DNA from 2 places in the Sporosarcina siberiensis genome. Region 1 is predicted to be linked to the other one. Evidence: riboswitches for the same ligand, from Rfam matches in the RefSeq annotation. Region 1 holds a riboswitch; the other holds the start of a gene.
The links. Region 1 has a riboswitch for thiamine pyrophosphate ahead of ACFSFY_RS11125 (acetylornithine deacetylase). Riboswitches for the same ligand answer to the same signal wherever they lie in the genome.
Positions count from the first base shown of each region.

Region 2: linked by a shared signal. The riboswitch ahead of ACFSFY_RS06860 (ABC transporter substrate-binding protein) and the one ahead of ACFSFY_RS11125 (acetylornithine deacetylase) in region 1 are both predicted to bind thiamine pyrophosphate.

Region 1 covers NZ_JBHUGI010000032.1:41,759-49,945, reverse strand. The annotation lists gene ACFSFY_RS11145 (hypothetical protein) at 1-348, opposite strand, end outside; gene ACFSFY_RS11140 (NADP-dependent oxidoreductase) at 582-1,610, opposite strand; gene ACFSFY_RS11135 (winged helix-turn-helix transcriptional regulator) at 1,763-2,134, shown strand; gene ACFSFY_RS11130 (LLM class flavin-dependent oxidoreductase) at 2,173-3,156, shown strand; TPP riboswitch at 3,410-3,513, shown strand; gene ACFSFY_RS11125 (acetylornithine deacetylase) at 3,613-4,887, shown strand; gene tenA (thiaminase II) at 4,919-5,608, shown strand; gene ACFSFY_RS11115 (ABC transporter ATP-binding protein) at 5,689-6,435, shown strand; gene ACFSFY_RS11110 (ABC transporter permease) at 6,422-7,186, shown strand; gene ACFSFY_RS11105 (ABC transporter substrate-binding protein) at 7,223-8,187, shown strand, end outside.
Region 2 covers NZ_JBHUGI010000015.1:58,320-66,506, reverse strand. The annotation lists gene ACFSFY_RS06890 (DUF2812 domain-containing protein) at 1-350, opposite strand, end outside; gene ACFSFY_RS06885 (PadR family transcriptional regulator) at 343-672, opposite strand; gene ACFSFY_RS06880 (FAD-dependent oxidoreductase) at 1,069-2,730, opposite strand; gene ACFSFY_RS06875 (class I SAM-dependent methyltransferase) at 3,210-3,800, opposite strand; gene ACFSFY_RS06870 (hypothetical protein) at 3,907-4,179, opposite strand; gene ACFSFY_RS06865 (2-hydroxyacid dehydrogenase) at 4,415-5,386, opposite strand; TPP riboswitch at 5,548-5,656, shown strand; gene ACFSFY_RS06860 (ABC transporter substrate-binding protein) at 5,757-6,743, shown strand; gene ACFSFY_RS06855 (thiamine-binding protein) at 6,757-7,047, shown strand; gene ACFSFY_RS06850 (ABC transporter permease) at 7,044-7,817, shown strand; gene ACFSFY_RS06845 (ABC transporter ATP-binding protein) at 7,810-8,187, shown strand, end outside.

The DNA of each region.
Region 1 (8,187 bases):
CGACTCTTTCTTTAGTTGCATTACTGCGGGAAGAGAATGTCCAGATTGATTTTCCGCTCCAGTTGATTTATTAAAACCACCGTAATAAGACCAAAAATAGACAGTGGTTACATCGTTTTTCTCACTTGTACCGTATACTTTATGAACTTCAAATTGCTTTTCTGTATTGAGGGAAGAGGTGGAGTATTGTTGGACGATGTAATTTGATATTGTATTATTCAACTCCTCGGATAAATGGGTATCCCCGTCATTAAGTTCTATATCGTTATCTGTGCAAGCAACTAAAAATATACTAAAAAACACTAAAAGAAATACTGTTGGTACTATATACTTTGTTTTAAATTTCATTTACTCACTCCTCATTAGAGATATAGACTTTATTGAATGAAAAAGGTTTCACTTTATCTGTGAAGGATTACTTGTTTTGTAAAACACTATTTGATTGGAAAAAATAAGAGTGGGTGAAATGAGGTTTAGTGAGGAGACGAAATCCAAACTGTAAAATTATAAAATGCAAAAAACGCGAAGCCCATCCAAATGGATGAAAACTTCACGTTTTTTTAATAACTATTAATCACATATTAAAGAACGGCAACTTCTGGATCTGCAATTTTTACAAGCATTTTTCCGAGGTTTGTTCCTTTAAAAAGTCCTAGGAATGCATCTGGAATATGTTCGAAGCCTTCGACAATTGTTTCTTCATATTTCAGTTTTCCTTCGGACAGCCATGTACCTAAATCAGTTGCGGCAGTGTTAAAATCGGCCGTATAGTCACCAACTGTAAATCCTTTCATCAACGCGCTTGTTTTTATCATCGCTGACTGTGGACGTGGTCCTACTTCTTTGCTTTCATTATTATAAGAAGAAATTGCTCCGCAAAGTGGGATTCGAGCAAATTTATTTAAATGCGTAAATACCGCATCCGTTACAACACCGCCGACATTATCGAAGTAAACATCGACGCCATTCGGTAAAGCCTCTTTTAAATCATCTGCAAAACTGTCTTTTTTATAATTAACTGCAGCATCAAATCCAAGTTCAGAAATTAAGTAGTCTATTTTTTCATCAGTTCCTGCAATACCGACTACTCTTGCTCCTTTTAATTTTGCGATTTGACCAACAACCGAACCTACAGCTCCAGCAGCTCCTGAAACAACTACTGTTTCGCCTTTTTGTGGCTTACCGATATCGAGCAATCCGAAATATGCTGTTAAGCCGGGCATGCCCAGAATTCCTAAGTGTGTAGTTATCGGAGCGAGGGTAGGGTCTATTTTTCTAATTGCTTTGTCAGATGCAGCTGTATATTCTGCCCAATTGAGATTGCCAGTTACTACATCTCCGCGTTTGAATGCATCGGATTTCGAATCGATTACTTCTCCCACGGCTCCGCCCGTAATTACTTCATTTAATTGAAAAGGCGGTATATACGATTTAGCATCGATCATACGTCCACGCATATATGGATCGACTGAAAGATAAAGTGTTCGAACTAAAACTTCATTTTCTTCTAGAACTGGAATTGCCTTTTCGACAAAATCGAAGGCCGTCATTGTCGGCAATCCTACCGGACGGTTCGCTAAATGGATTTCTTGTTGAGTTGTTTTATTCATATTATTTTCCTCCTAGAGTGTATTCTGTGCAATAAAAGCTTTAAAGCTTTATACTTACTTATAGTAAGGTTAATTAAAGATTACTATAAGTAAGCTTGTTTGTCTATTTTTTGATATGAATGATTTATGTTAGTTTAAACGGAGGGTGGATCATGAATAGTAAAGAAACAAGCCAGTCATCTAGTTCGCAAAAAACGTGTGACACATTTCACAGTACAATTGAGTTCATTGGTAAGCGTTGGACCGGTGTGATTATTTATCGTTTATTGGACGGACCAAAACGTTATTTTGAATTGGCCGAAGAAATTTCAGGAATTTCAGATCGTTTATTAACGGAACGTCTTCGCGAATTAGAAACGCAAGGTTTTGTCTTGAAAAAAACATCAGGCCCAGGTACGAGAAAAGTCGAATATGAACTTACGGATATGGGTAGAGAGACAGAAGAAATTATACAAGCGATTGTAAAGTGGGTAAAGAAACATGGATGTGCTTCAGTCGAAAATAATTCATCAATAGAGGAGTAGGTACAGTGATTAGAGAGAATGCAAAGAAGTTTAACGGGATGCCAATGTCCGTTTTAGATTTAGCAATGATTAATGAAGGAAGTCATGCGGGAGAGTCATTTAAAAATAGTGTGGATCTTGCGCAACATGTTGAAGAGTGGGGCTTTAATCGTTATTGGTTGGCAGAGCACCATAATATGCCAGGAATCGCGAGTTCCGCTACATCTGTTATTATGGGCCATATTGCGGGTGAGACAAAAGAGATGCGTATTGGTTCCGGTGGAATTATGTTGCCTAATCATGCACCCCTAGTGATTGCTGAACAGTTTGGTACACTAGATGCTTTATATCCGGGTAGAATTGACCTTGGTCTTGGACGTGCACCTGGATCTGACCAAGCGACAGCTTATGCTCTTCGTCGTTCTCTCAATAGCGGCGGTGAACAATTTCCAGAACAACTGGCAGAACTGCGAGCATATTTTGAAGATGACCCGACAATGCGTGTGAGAGCGGTACCTGGTGGTGGTGCAGATGTGTCGGTTTGGCTTCTTGGCTCAAGTGATTTTAGCGCCAGATTGTCTGCAGAACTCGGTTTGCCATTTTCGTTTGCGAGTCATTTTGCACCACAATTTGCTATGCAAGCTTTGCAAATTTATCATCAAAACTTTAAACCTTCTAAAGTGTTGAAAGAACCGTATGTTATGATGGGAATCAGTTTAATAACTGCGGATACAGATGAAGAAGCGCTTTATCTAGCAACATCAACACAGCAGATGTTTTTAAACTTACGAAAAGGAACGCCTACTCGATTCTCACCACCAATAGAAGATCAAAAAGCTACGTGGTCTGCATTTGAGCAAGCTGCGGTAGAACAAATGCTCAATTCTCCATCAACAATTATTGGGAGCCCGGAAACTGCCAAAAAGAAATTGGAAGCTTTCCAGCAAGCAACAAAAGCAGATGAATTTATTGTGAGCACAGGTACATTTAGCCATGAAGCACGACTCCGTTCATATGAACTCCTTGGAGAAATGATGGACTAAAAAAATAAGAAGTGGCTATGTCTGAAAGATAGACATAGCCATTTTTTTACGCATTAAATTAGTTCTTGTAAGAAATTTAATGTTCAATGGAATAGGAAGCCAATAGTATTTAAATGAAAATTAATATTGACCTATATTAATGATGTTAATTATAAAATAGTATTTATATCTACAAAATGGTTGAATATTATTTGTATTGTGATATTCTATAGAAGAATTAAGTAATGAGTTTTTCATAGATTTACCAATTGAATATTTTTGCTAGGGGGGCCTGAGTAGGCTGAGACACATCGGTGATGTAAACCCTTTGAACCTGATCTAGTTAGTACTAGCGTAGGGAAGCAGCTGACACCCTACAATCAGGTTTTTTTAATATATGTAGACAACGGCCGCTTTCCGAATATGGAAGGCGGTTTTTATATTGCCTAAAATAACTTTAATAATTGGAGGACTTGTATGATTCGGTTAAAAAGTGAATTTTCTAGGTTAATAGACACGCGTGAAGAGGAATTGTTGCAAATACTTGCAGATTTAGTTCGTTTTCCAACAGTAAGTCCGCCTGCAAGAAATACGGGCGAGGTACAGCAATATATACAGGCCTTTTTAGAAAAAGAAAACTTTGAAACGACGAGTTGGGATGTCTTTCCGGGAGATCCAAATGTTGTTGGAATGAAAAAAGGGACTGGTGGTTCGCTCTATAACAGTTTAATCATCAATGGTCATATTGATGTAGCTGAAGTTGGTGATGAAGCGGAATGGACGGTCTCGGTTTTCGAAATGACAAATGAAAATGGATTTGCTTACGGTCGTGGAACGTCTGATATGAAAGGTGCTATTGCTGCAACATTGTTCGTAGTAAGACTGTTAAATGAATTGAATATAGAACTTAAAGGGGATTTGCAAATCCAAACTGTTATTGGAGAAGAGGCGGGTGAAGCAGGCACATTATCTTGCACAGAGAAGGGTTATTCGGCAGATTTTGCACTTGTAATCGATGGCAGTGATCGTGAAATTCACGGGCAAGGTGGAGTAATCACTGGCTGGATAACGATTAAAAGTAAGGAAGTTTTTCATGATGCCATGCGAATGAATATGCTACATGCTGGCGGAACAGTCAAAGGCGCAAGTGCCATTGAGAAAATGATGAAGGTTATTGCGGGTTTGCAGGATTTGGAACGACATTGGGCTGTGACAAAACAATACCCGGGATTTGTACCAGGAACGAACACAATAAACCCTGCAGTTATTGAAGGGGGCAGACATGCGGCATTTGTTGCGGATGAATGTAGGTTATGGATTACGGTACATTTCTACCCAGATGAAACGTATCAATCGGTGACAGACGAAATTGAAGAACACTTAAAGCATGTGGCAATGGCAGATCCTTGGTTAAGAGAAAACCCGCTTCAATTTTGTTGGGGAGGAAAATCAATGATTGAGGAACGCGGAGAAATCTTTCCTGCACTCAAGATGGATGCAGATCATTTAGCCGTACAGCTACTGGCTGAATGCCATGAGCAGGTAGAAAATAAGCCGGTTAAGATTGGAATGTCTAAAACTGTCACAGATGCAGGTTGGTTTGGTGAAGCTGGAATTCCATGTGTTATTTACGGTCCTGGGAAACTTGAAGAAGCTCACTCTGTAGATGAAAAAATAAACATTGAAGAATTACTGACGTTCACGAAAACCCTTATGCACTTCATAACGAACTGGTGCAATGTGAAAAAATAAGAACTTAAAAAAATACACAGGAGGAATAATCATGACAACTATAAAAACGAAAAAATTCACAGACAGGCTGTTTGAAAATGCACAACCAATTTGGGAGAAAAGCCATATGCACCCTTTCGTTCAGGAAATTGGAAAAGGAACACTATCAGAGGATAAGTTTATCTATTATATGAAACAGGATTACGTGTATTTGGTGGACTACTCAAAGTTATTTGCCGTAGGTGTACAAAAATCCCTAGACCTAAAAATGATGCAAAACTTTTCAAAAACATTGAACGACACAATTCATTTTGAAATGGATTTGCACAGATCATTTGCAGCGGAGTTTGGTATTTCGCATGAAGAACTTGAAGCAACAGAGCCAACTCCTACAAATCTCGCCTATACACGTTATATGTTAAATGTTGCACAAAATGGATCTTTAGTTGAACTCGTCTCTTGTTTACTACCATGTGCTTGGGATTATTGGGAAATCGGAAAGTTACTTAGAGCGCAATACGGAGACCAAATGGCTTCGAATAAATATGCGAAATGGATTGAGACGTATGATTCGGAAGAGTTTGCTGCAGGAGCAAAATGGTTAATTGAACTAATGGATCAATTGACAGAAGGAAAACCAGAACGTGAGCTTGCGCAAATTGAGAAACACTTCCAAATGACATCGAAATATGAATATCTCTTTTGGGAAATGAACTACTCAAAAGAAGAATGGCCTATTTGAATAAAAATTATCGGTATTCGAACACGAAGCGACTTTCTTTAATCTAGGCATACTTATCTATGGAAATGGAGGCAAAGAAGGTGACTCTTGAGCTAAAAGATGTTTGTTATTCATTCGTGAATGAAAAAAAAGAGCGAAATCAAGTAGTAGCGGGACTTAATTTAACGGTTTGTCAAGGAGAGTTCGTCTCTATGATTGGTAAAAGTGGCACAGGAAAAAGCACGATTTTAAGGTTGATCACCGGCCTTCTTCATCCAGAAAAAGGTACTATTTCCGTGAATGGCAAGTCAGTTGAACTGGGTGATGTAGGGTATATGCCTCAACGTGATCTTCTTCTTCCATGGCGCACAATTATAGACAATATAATGATTGCTGGAGAAGTACAAAAGGGATTGACCATTACGAAAGAAAAAGCTCGCGGCTGGTTGGACCGTGTTGGTCTTCTAGAATATGAAAATGCCCTCCCTAAAGAATTATCAGGAGGCATGCGACAAAGGGCGGCCTTTGTGAGAACTCTTTTAACTGGAAAAGAAATACTACTGCTTGATGAACCTTTTGGCGCTTTAGATGCATTAACAAAAAAAGAGATGCAGACCTGGCTACTGTCAATTTGGCAAGAACTCGATCAAACTGTCTTATTCATCACGCACGATCTTGAGGAAGCGGTCTATATGAGTGATCGGATTGTGCTGCTTTCCTCGAATCGATCTTTGGAAGAAATCTCGGTAGACTTACCGCGACCGCGAACAAAGGAAATGCAACATTCGACCGAACTAGTCCGACAAAGGCAGGAATTGGAGAAGAAAATAGCCTATGATTATGGTTAAAAAATGGCTGCAATCCTATGCACTATTTACTGCGTCTGCATGTATTGTTCTTTTAGTAGTGGAATTGATAGTGCGACAAGGGATTGTACCGGCGTATATTATACCAGCTCCATCGAATGTAGTGATCGCAATTTATAGCAACTGGAAACCATTAATCTTTATACACTTAAGCGCTACAATGCTGGAGTTTGGAATTGGGTTTACAATTTCTGTTATCGGCGGAACCGGTTTGGCGGTCAGTATGTTTTTTTCGAAAACGATTGAAAAACTTATGTATCCAGCCGTACTTATTTCACAAACAATCCCAATTATTGCCTTGTCGCCAATTTTTGTACTTTGGTTTGGCTATACAATTTGGAGTAAAGTTGCGGTCACCGTTCTAATTTCATTTTTTCCGATAGTTGTCGGAACTTTTGATGGTTTACGTTCAACAGATAAAGAATACGTCGAATTGTTTCGTTCAATGGGTGCGAAAAAGCAACACTTGTTTCAAAAACTTCATTTCCCGACAGCACTGCCTTCCTTTTTCTCAGGGTTGAAAATTGCGATTGTTTCAGCCTTAATCGGCGCAACAATTGGCGAGTGGCTCGGTGCTAGTGAAGGACTTGGATATTATAGCCGAAGAATGTCGGGAGATTTAAATTCCGAAGGTGTATTTGCAGCAATTACGTTATTGTCAATTGTTGGAATGATATTATTTGGTTTTGTATCTCTTTTAGAAAGACGCTTTTTAAAATGGAAAAATGTATGAATGGGGAATTGAGAGAAGATGAGAAAAAGGTCTTGGATGGTTCAAATAATTGTTATTGCACTTCTTATCCTACTTGCAGGTTGTTCGCAAAAAGGAAACAGCGGCAGTGCAAAAGGGAATGAATTAGAAAACTTAACAATAATGCTCGATTGGTATCCGAATGCAGTTCACTCCAGTATATATTATGCGAAAGAAAAAGGTTTTTTTGAAGATGAAGGTTTAAACGTCACGATTGAAATGCCTGCTGAAACTAACGATCCACTGAAGCTTGCGGCTACTGGAAAAGTAGATTTAGCCATTAGTTATCAAATGCAAGTAGCACTTTCAAGAAGTGAAAATATACCTGTGGTTTCTCTAGCCACGCTTGTTCGACATTCTTTAAATGGAATTATGTTCAAGAAAGAGAGTGGGATTTTGTCTCCAAAAGATTTGGAATATAAGAAAGTTGGATATGCCTCTTCATCAATTAGTGAAGCGGTAGTGGAAACGATGATCAAAGCAGATGGCGGCGATCCGAGTAAGGTGAAAATGGTTGATGTAGGTTGGAACTTAATGCCTGCAATCGCTACGGATAACGTTGATGCGCTAACAAGTGCCTATAGTAACCACGAATTCGTCATATTAAATAAAGAGGGACACGATATGGTAATGATTCCACCTTCTGAGTATGGTGTCCCTGAGAACTATGAGTTAATCCTAGTTACCGGTGAAGATACTTTGAAAAAGAAGAAAGCGTCCTTTGAAAAGTTTTGGCGAGCATTGGCAAAAGGACAAGAAGCCGTAAATGAAAATCCTGAAGAAGCATTACAAGTATTATTAGATCATGAAAATGATAGTTTCCCTTTGGATAAAGAAATAGAGATGCAAAGTTTAGAAGTATTATTGCCTTTAATGTATGCGGAAAACCTTCCATTTGGTTATCAGGAGGAAGGTAGTTGGAATGGTGTTATTGATTGGCTTTTTGATGTTGGAATTATTCAGGAAAAATTCGATGCAACTGA
Region 2 (8,187 bases), on a different contig from region 1:
ATCTTTTTATCGAAACTCTGTAATGCATAGGATTGTTCTGCAGGATCAGTGTGTAATTCGGGCGAATCCAATGAAACAGGCGATACAAAAACGCTCAGTTCTTTAAACTTCGTTATATAATTCCAGCCACTTTCCATATAGAGTTCCTTTTGCTCATCTGAGTTGTTTTTATCCAGTGACATATCGATTCTGTACTTAATGTCTTCCGGTTCACCTTTTTCAAAATGAGCAAAAAAGTACCCAATTTTTTTCAAATGCAATCCCTTACGCGACATATCGGAGAACCAACTTTCATTTTCCCCAATGCGCCAAAAATCACCAATAAGCATTTTCCGAACAACTTTAGTCATGTAAGTCACCTTCTTTCAGGATCTCACCGTCATTTATTAATGAATTTAAGCGCTTATACTCTTGCCGCAATGCTTGTTCCCCTTCCGATGTAATAGCATACGTCTTTCGTCTACCATCATTTTCCGTTAGCACAATGAGTCCTTCTTTTTGCATCCGAGCTAGAACACCGTAAAGCGTCCCAGGTCCCATATGAACTCTACCATTCGAAACTTCTGTAATTTCATTCATAAGCCCATATCCATGGCTTGGATTCATCAGTGTTAACAACACATAATACATTGCTTCGGTCATCGGACCACCTGCATATTTAATAGTAGTCACCCCTTTTTTCAATTGTTATGTCAAGCGGTATATCGTGTAACGTAATAGTAACTTCTGGTAAATTAAATGTCAAAATACCAGTAAAAAAACCTGGAATTCAAATGCTGAACCCGTTCAGGTCACTGCTATAAAACAAACAATAAAACACCAAATAGACCGCTAATTCGAATATGAATTAGCGATCTATTAGTTGCCTATGCATCGAGGTTTAACAAAAAATAAAGCTTATTCTAACTCAAAAAGAACAGAATCAGCTTACACTTGAATTTCATCACTATAACAATTTGATGACAACGGTTGGACTTTCTGAGAATCTTTGCTCCATAAAACAACAATTCCTGAGATGAAAAAGAGTGAATTTCCCAATAAAACGTCCATTAGTAGTATTCCTTTATATTATGCTTGCTCTTTACAATATTTCGCTGCGATATAACCAAATGCCATTCCGGGGCCAATCGTTGCACCGGGTCCAGGATACGTTGCACCCATTACGGCAGCAGAACTGTTTCCACAAGCATGAAGTCCTTTGATTGGTGTTCCGTCTTCTTTCATGACACGTGCATATTTATCAATGACGACCCCACCTTTTGTCCCAATGTCTCCTGGATAAATGCGTAAGGCATAATAAGGCCCATCATTGATTTCATCTAAGTTAGGATTTTGTAACGTAGGATCTCCGTAATACCTATCATGCGCTGTTTCTCCTCTATGAAAATCTAAATCTATTCCTGTTTTAGCGAATCCATTGAACCGCTCAACAGTGGCTATTAGATTTCCGTTCGGTATCGTTAATTTATCTTCAAGTTCTGCAATACTGTCCGCCTTAATAACAACACCATGCTCATAATATTCCTTTGGAAAGTCTTGTCCAGGGAACAATCCAACAAATAAGTGTCTTTTCTTAGCTTTATGATCCAAAATAATCCAAGAATAAATTACTTTTCCATCTGTAGCATCATTACGTTCATACATTTTATCGACAAATTCATGATACGGTGTTGGCTCGTTTACATATCTTTGACCGTTTTGGTCCGTTATGATCATTGAAGGTATTGCACGGTCAGCAACTAAAAAGAACGGTTTTCCTTTGTGATCAATAACAGAAGGAGCGCCCCATACTTTATCCATAAAGGCCAATTTTGCCCCAAGCTGAATCGCTGGTTCCAAAATATCCCCAGTTTGTCCTTCAGGTGATGAAGTCCAATCTTTCGTTGTCGGTGCTGGTAAATATTTCTCCCTATACTCCTGATTTCTTGAGAAACCACCAGCGGCCAATATGACCCCTTTATTTGCTTTCACTTTGATTTCTCTTCCATCTTTCAATAATTTAACGCCAATTACTTCTCCATTTTCTACAATTAAATCAGTAAAAGCACTACCTAACCAAAGCTCACCTTCAAGCTCTTTATAAGCCATCGCAAATCTAGCAATTAACGCTCGCCCTAACGATGCGTATTGCTTCTTAAATAATATGTGCTCTAGTAAACGCTTGCCTAATATTAAACTTCTAAACTTACCTTTCCACGTTCTCGTAATCATATTTACGTGGCGGAAATCTTGTCCAGTCATAACAAAACCTTTTGTATCCATGGCTGGTGATTTTAAAGTATTCTGCCAATCTCCTAGCTTATTAAGATCGAAAATTAAAGGCTCTATCGAACGTCCTTCAGCTTTTCCACCTTCAAGTTGCGGGTAATAATCGGAATAATCTTTCGCGTATGAATACCTTAAGTGCTTTGACGTTTCATGTAGATAATCCAACATTTCAATTCCGCGTTTTAAATACGTTTCTTTCATTTCATCGGAAACTTTATCTCCTATTGTTTGATCCAAATAAGTTTTGGCTTCTTCAAACGAATCATTCACACCAGCTTCTACCAAATATCGATTATTCGGAACCCAAACGCCACCCCCAGAAAGGGCAGATGCACCCCCGTAAACCTCTTCTTTCTCAATTAAAATCGTTTTCAAGCCTTCTTTTTTACTAGTGATTGCAGCTGCAAAGCCGGAAGCCCCTGAACCAATAACTACAACATCATATGTAAAATCCCAACTCATGCAAAACTCCCCTTTCTTTTTTTACTATATAGACAGTGCGACTATGCACACTTCTAATTAAATAAACCCATCTTGAATGATGTGACATATCCAAATAATACTTTACACATTAAACATTTCGATTATATAAGGAATTATACCTTTGAACTGTTAAATTTCTAGTATAATCTTACTTTTTAATATAAAAAAATAATCAATCTGAATCGCTTGTTAGCGCTCATTTTGACTATTCTTTAGGTTATTTTTTTAGTATTCTGTCGCATCTAAGATTTTTTTAACAATCTCACCCTATTGATATGTAATGGCCCATATTTTAATGGTTAACCTGCTCGGCTGATATACGGAGAAACCCCTTATTTCACACCGTGAAAAATAAATGACTTTGTTTCCTTAGTTGCCTGTTCGAATTCCCAATCCCCATAGGTTTGAATTTGTGAAAAACCTACTCGGTGTAATGATTCATAGATTTCTTCTTCGGTTCAGAATCTTAATTGTATTTTTTCATGAATAACTACTTCATCCGTACGTGCATTTTTCACAGTTTCGTAAAACGTAAATACATCTTCTACGAACCCCTCGTATTCCGTCCAAATTTCAAGCCGCTCACCGCTGAGCTGATCCGTTGCAACATTAGGAGTTTCATCCTTTGCCCACTCTTTCCATACTTTAACTAATGGATTACGTGTATCAAAAATAAAGTGTCCTCCAGATTTTAATGCTCGATATGCATCTGAAACGACGTTCTTCCAACTATCCTCTGTAAGAAATACTTGGGCAACATTTGCTGTCATAATTACAGCGTCGAACTCATTTGTTTGTAAATTTGTGCTATCACCAACAATCCAAGTCACTACGTCCTGATATTCCTTACTTTTCGCATATTCAATCGCTTCTATATTCGGGTCAATAGCTGTAATATGATAACCTGCCTTGGCAAAATGAGTTGTCAGTCTTCCTGTTCCACAACCCGAATCAGCTATTTTTTCCGCATTTATCTTATTCAGAAGCCCTAAAAAGAATTCATCGTCTTTGCCCCAGCCATTAATTTGGTCATATACTAATGGAATCAATTATTTTCCCACTCTCAAAATCTTACTTTCTTCCGAAAAATCGGCCCAATTGAAGCACAATATTTGTTCTGTTTTAGCACCCGAATGTTGAATTATATTTTTTATTTTATTTCTTGTTATTGTAGTCTTTGTCCAGAAATAATTTGGGACCTATCAAAGCACCGACCAAACCTGCTAATCCTATAATAAATGTTTTAATCGTTTGGCTAACACTAGGAAAGATATAGTCAGACAAAACAGCTACTATTCCAACAAGTACACTTGCAGATAAAATCATTCTGGTATCTTTCTTTTTCATAGCAATCACCCTTAGTAAACGAATATAAGCATTACCATCTTCCAACTTTTTATCTGAGGCAATATAATAATAATTTGTCATTATAATCCCTTCTTTCATTCATCATCGGTAAGCTTTACAAACCATAAAACTTACTTGACTAAAGGCTCGATTTTTAAATGATATCCATAAAAACCCTATTAAAATAAGGCTCTTATTTAGTTAATTAAAAAAATAGAAGCATAACTAAATACGATTCTAATTCAATGGTAATTAGTTTATTATCCCAACTCCTGCAGCACTCAAATGCATAATGCACTTGAGTTACTGGTTTTCATTAATCTGCTTTATCAAACTTTCCTTTTCCGGTTAATATCGCGACGATGTTTTCTGCTGCTTTCATTGCCATGGCGTCTTCAGTTTTGGCTGTAGCTGAACCAATATGTGGTACTGTGACTACGTTTGGCATAGTGAGTAGTGGATTGTCCATTTCAACCGGTTCCGTTTCATATACGTCTAATCCTGCTGCATAAATTTCTCCGTTATTTAGCGCATCTATCATGGCTTTTTCGTCCACAGTTTGACCACGGGAAACGTTTATGAAGCACGCAGTTTTTTTCATTAGCTTGAATTCTTTGGCTCCGATAATTCGGACGGTTTCCGGTGTGAGTGGCGTCATAAGTACGACAAAATCTGATCTTTTTAAAAGAGATTCCAACTCGCAATATTCGGCTCCGTATTTCTCTTCTGCCTCCTGTTTTCTGTTTCGATTGTAGTACAGAACATCCATATCGAAACCAAATTTCGCTCTTTTCGCGACGGCTTCTCCAATTCTACCCATTCCAATAATTCCTATTGTACTGCTATGTACATCTCGTCCATAAGTCTCGCTGTATGCCGCAGTGGACTTCCAATTCCCTTTTTTTACATATCGATCCAATTCAACAATTCGTCTCGCGGTCGATAAAATTAGTCCAAATGTCAAATCTGCAACTGTTTCATTTAACACATCTGGTGTATGGGTTCCTATGACATTATATTTTTTCATCGCCTCAACATCAAAATGATTATATCCAACAGAAACGGTGCTAATTGCTTTTAAATGGGGCGCGCTTTGAAGGAGTTCTTCATCAACGATTCCGCCCGAATTGCGTGAAGAATACAGACCATCTACATTCGCAATCTCTTTTAAAAGCACGTCCCGAGGAATTAACTCTTCTCCTTCCCACTTACGAATATCACAATGTTGTTTCATAAATCGTTCCACATCATCAGGCATTTTGTATGTTGCATATACTTTGGGTTTCATCCGCCATTCCTCCTAATATTCAAATAACTCTATCCTCATTGTGCCATACTTTTCTAATTTCTTCACTTGTCTATGAGTAAAAAGGAAATGTTGCACTTGATTCATTTGAATAAATGTGGCAAAGTAGAAAGTGTACTATAATTCAAAATTTCATACAGTTACATTTTATGTGGGGGAACCAGTTTAGCTGGTTGAGATATACTCGAGAAGTATAGACCCTTTGAACCTGATCTGGTTAAAGCCAGCGGAGGGAACATACTCATTAGCTATGTCTATGTTTATGCGTTCTTCGGTTGTCCGGAGAACGCATTTTTGTATTCCGAAAAATTGTTCATTTGTAATTGCTATGAATTTATTAGGAGGAAACGAATTGAAAAAGATTATTGCGTTCATCATGCTTACTTTATTACTTACAGCATGTACGACAGAGAAAAGTAAAGAAACTGAGCAAGACGGGAAATTGGAAAAGGTTCAATTTGTATTGGACTGGACTCCAAATACGAACCATACCGGCTTATATATAGCGAAAGAACAAGGCTTTTTTGAAGAAGAAGGTCTTGATGTGGATATTATGCTTCCTGGCGAAGCGGGTGCAGACCAACTCGTAGCTGCGGGTAAAGCACAGTTTGGAATTAGTGCACAAGAATCCATTACAGAAGCACGTGTACAAGATATTCCAATCGTCTCCATCTCTACAATTCTTCAACACAATACTTCGGGGTTTGCTTCCTTGAAGAAAGACGGCATAGAATCGCCAAAAGATTATGAAGGTAAAACCTATGGTGGTTGGGGAGCCCCAGTGGAAGAAGCCATAATTTCCTCTTTAATGGAACCGGAAAATGCGGATGTCAAAAAAGTTGAGTTCATCAATATGGGAAATTCCGACTTCTTTACCGCACTTGAGCGTGACATCGATTTTGCTTGGATTTACTATGCATGGACCGGAGTTGAAGCTGAACTTCGCGGAATTGACTTAAATATGCAATACCTTAATGACTACACAAAAAAGCTCGACTATTACACACCTGTTTTTATTACAAATGAAAAAATGATTAGCGAGAATCCAGAGACGGTTCGTGCTTTTGTCAAAGCAATTTCAAGAGGGTATGAATTTGCAATTGACAAACCAGACGAGGCAGCAGCAATTTTCTCGAAAGCAGTTCCTGACCTTGACGAAGAACTTGTTAAAGCAAGCCAACAATGGATTTCGCCGAAATATAAAGAAGATGCCGATCAATGGGGTGAACAAAAACTTGAAGTTTGGAAAGACTATGCAGACTGGATGAATGAAAACAGCTTACTCGAAGGTGAGTTTATTCCAGAAGACGCTTTTACAAATGAATTTTTACCTAAATAAGGAGGCATTTCAAATGACAAACGCATTAGTAAGTATCCAAATTATACCGAAAACACCTAATGGCGAGGATGTAATTCCTTATGTCGATGCTGCGATTGCAGTGATTATTGAAGCAGGAGTCCCATACCAAGTTTCCCCACTCGAAACAACAATGGAAGGTAATTTGGCGGAGCTCTTAGAGATTATCCAAAAAATGAATGAACGAATGATTGAATTGGGTTCACTGAGCATCATTTCACAAGTAAAAATCTTCTATAGACCTGACGGAGCGTCTATGAATGCATTAACAGAAAAATACCGTTGAAGTCTATTTTACAAAGAGGATGGAGACCATTATCGGTCCTCCTCCTTTTGCTTATCTTGTGGGAAATGGCAGGTCGCATTTTTGATATCCCTGTATGGCTGCTCCCTGTTCCTTCACAAGTATGGCAAGAGGCTATTCATGGATGGATGCATTATTCCGGGCATATCCTATCCACAATCCGTCTCACTTTAACCGGATATGCAATTGGGATTAGCGTCGGGCTCGTCGTCGCAATCTTTTTATTTAGACTTCCAATGCTTCAAGAAGCATTCTATCCACTGCTTATTTTGTCTCAAAATATACCCATTATCGTTTTAGCACCTTTGCTTGTCATTTGGTTTGGTTTCGGAATGTTACCTAAAGTAATTGTAATTGTGCTTGTCTGCTTTTTTCCAGTTACCATTGCAACACTTGATGGATTTCGACAAACCGATAAAGATCTACTGCATTATATGAAAATGACTGGCGCGTCGAATAAGCAAGTTTTTTGGAAGCTTCAGTGGCCACATGCTCTACCGGCCATATTTTCAGGTTTAAAAATTGCCGGTACTTATAGCGTTATGGGTGCGGTTATTTCCGAATGGCTTGGTTCTGGAAAAGGGATTGGTGTATATATGACACTTGCTTCATCTTCATTTAAAACGGACCGTGTTTTTGTAGCAATCTTTTTAATTATGATATTAAGTTTGACCTTTTTTGCAATCATTGCACTGATTGAAAAGTGGGTGCTGAAATGGCAACGGCAAGGAGGTAATTCACTGAATGGGTAAATTACATTTACAGCATATATCAAAATCATATGGAGCAACCAAAGTACTTCAAGATGTCTCTTTTCATGTGAATGAGGGTGAATTTGTCACGATTGTTGGACCTTCGGGCAGTGGTAAAAGTACGTTATTTCATCTGATTGGTGGTCTTATTGCTCCCGATAGCGGCACGATAACTTTGGACGGCAAAAACCTTATCAATACTCGCGGACATATTAGCTATATGCCCCAAAATCCATCGCTTTTTCCTTGGCGAACCATTTTGAAGAATGTTTTGTTAAGTTCTGAAATTGCTGGTAAAAAAGATGCCGGGAATGCTTTAGAACTTATTGAAAAGGCCGGACTTAGTGGATATGAAGATGCTTATCCGCAC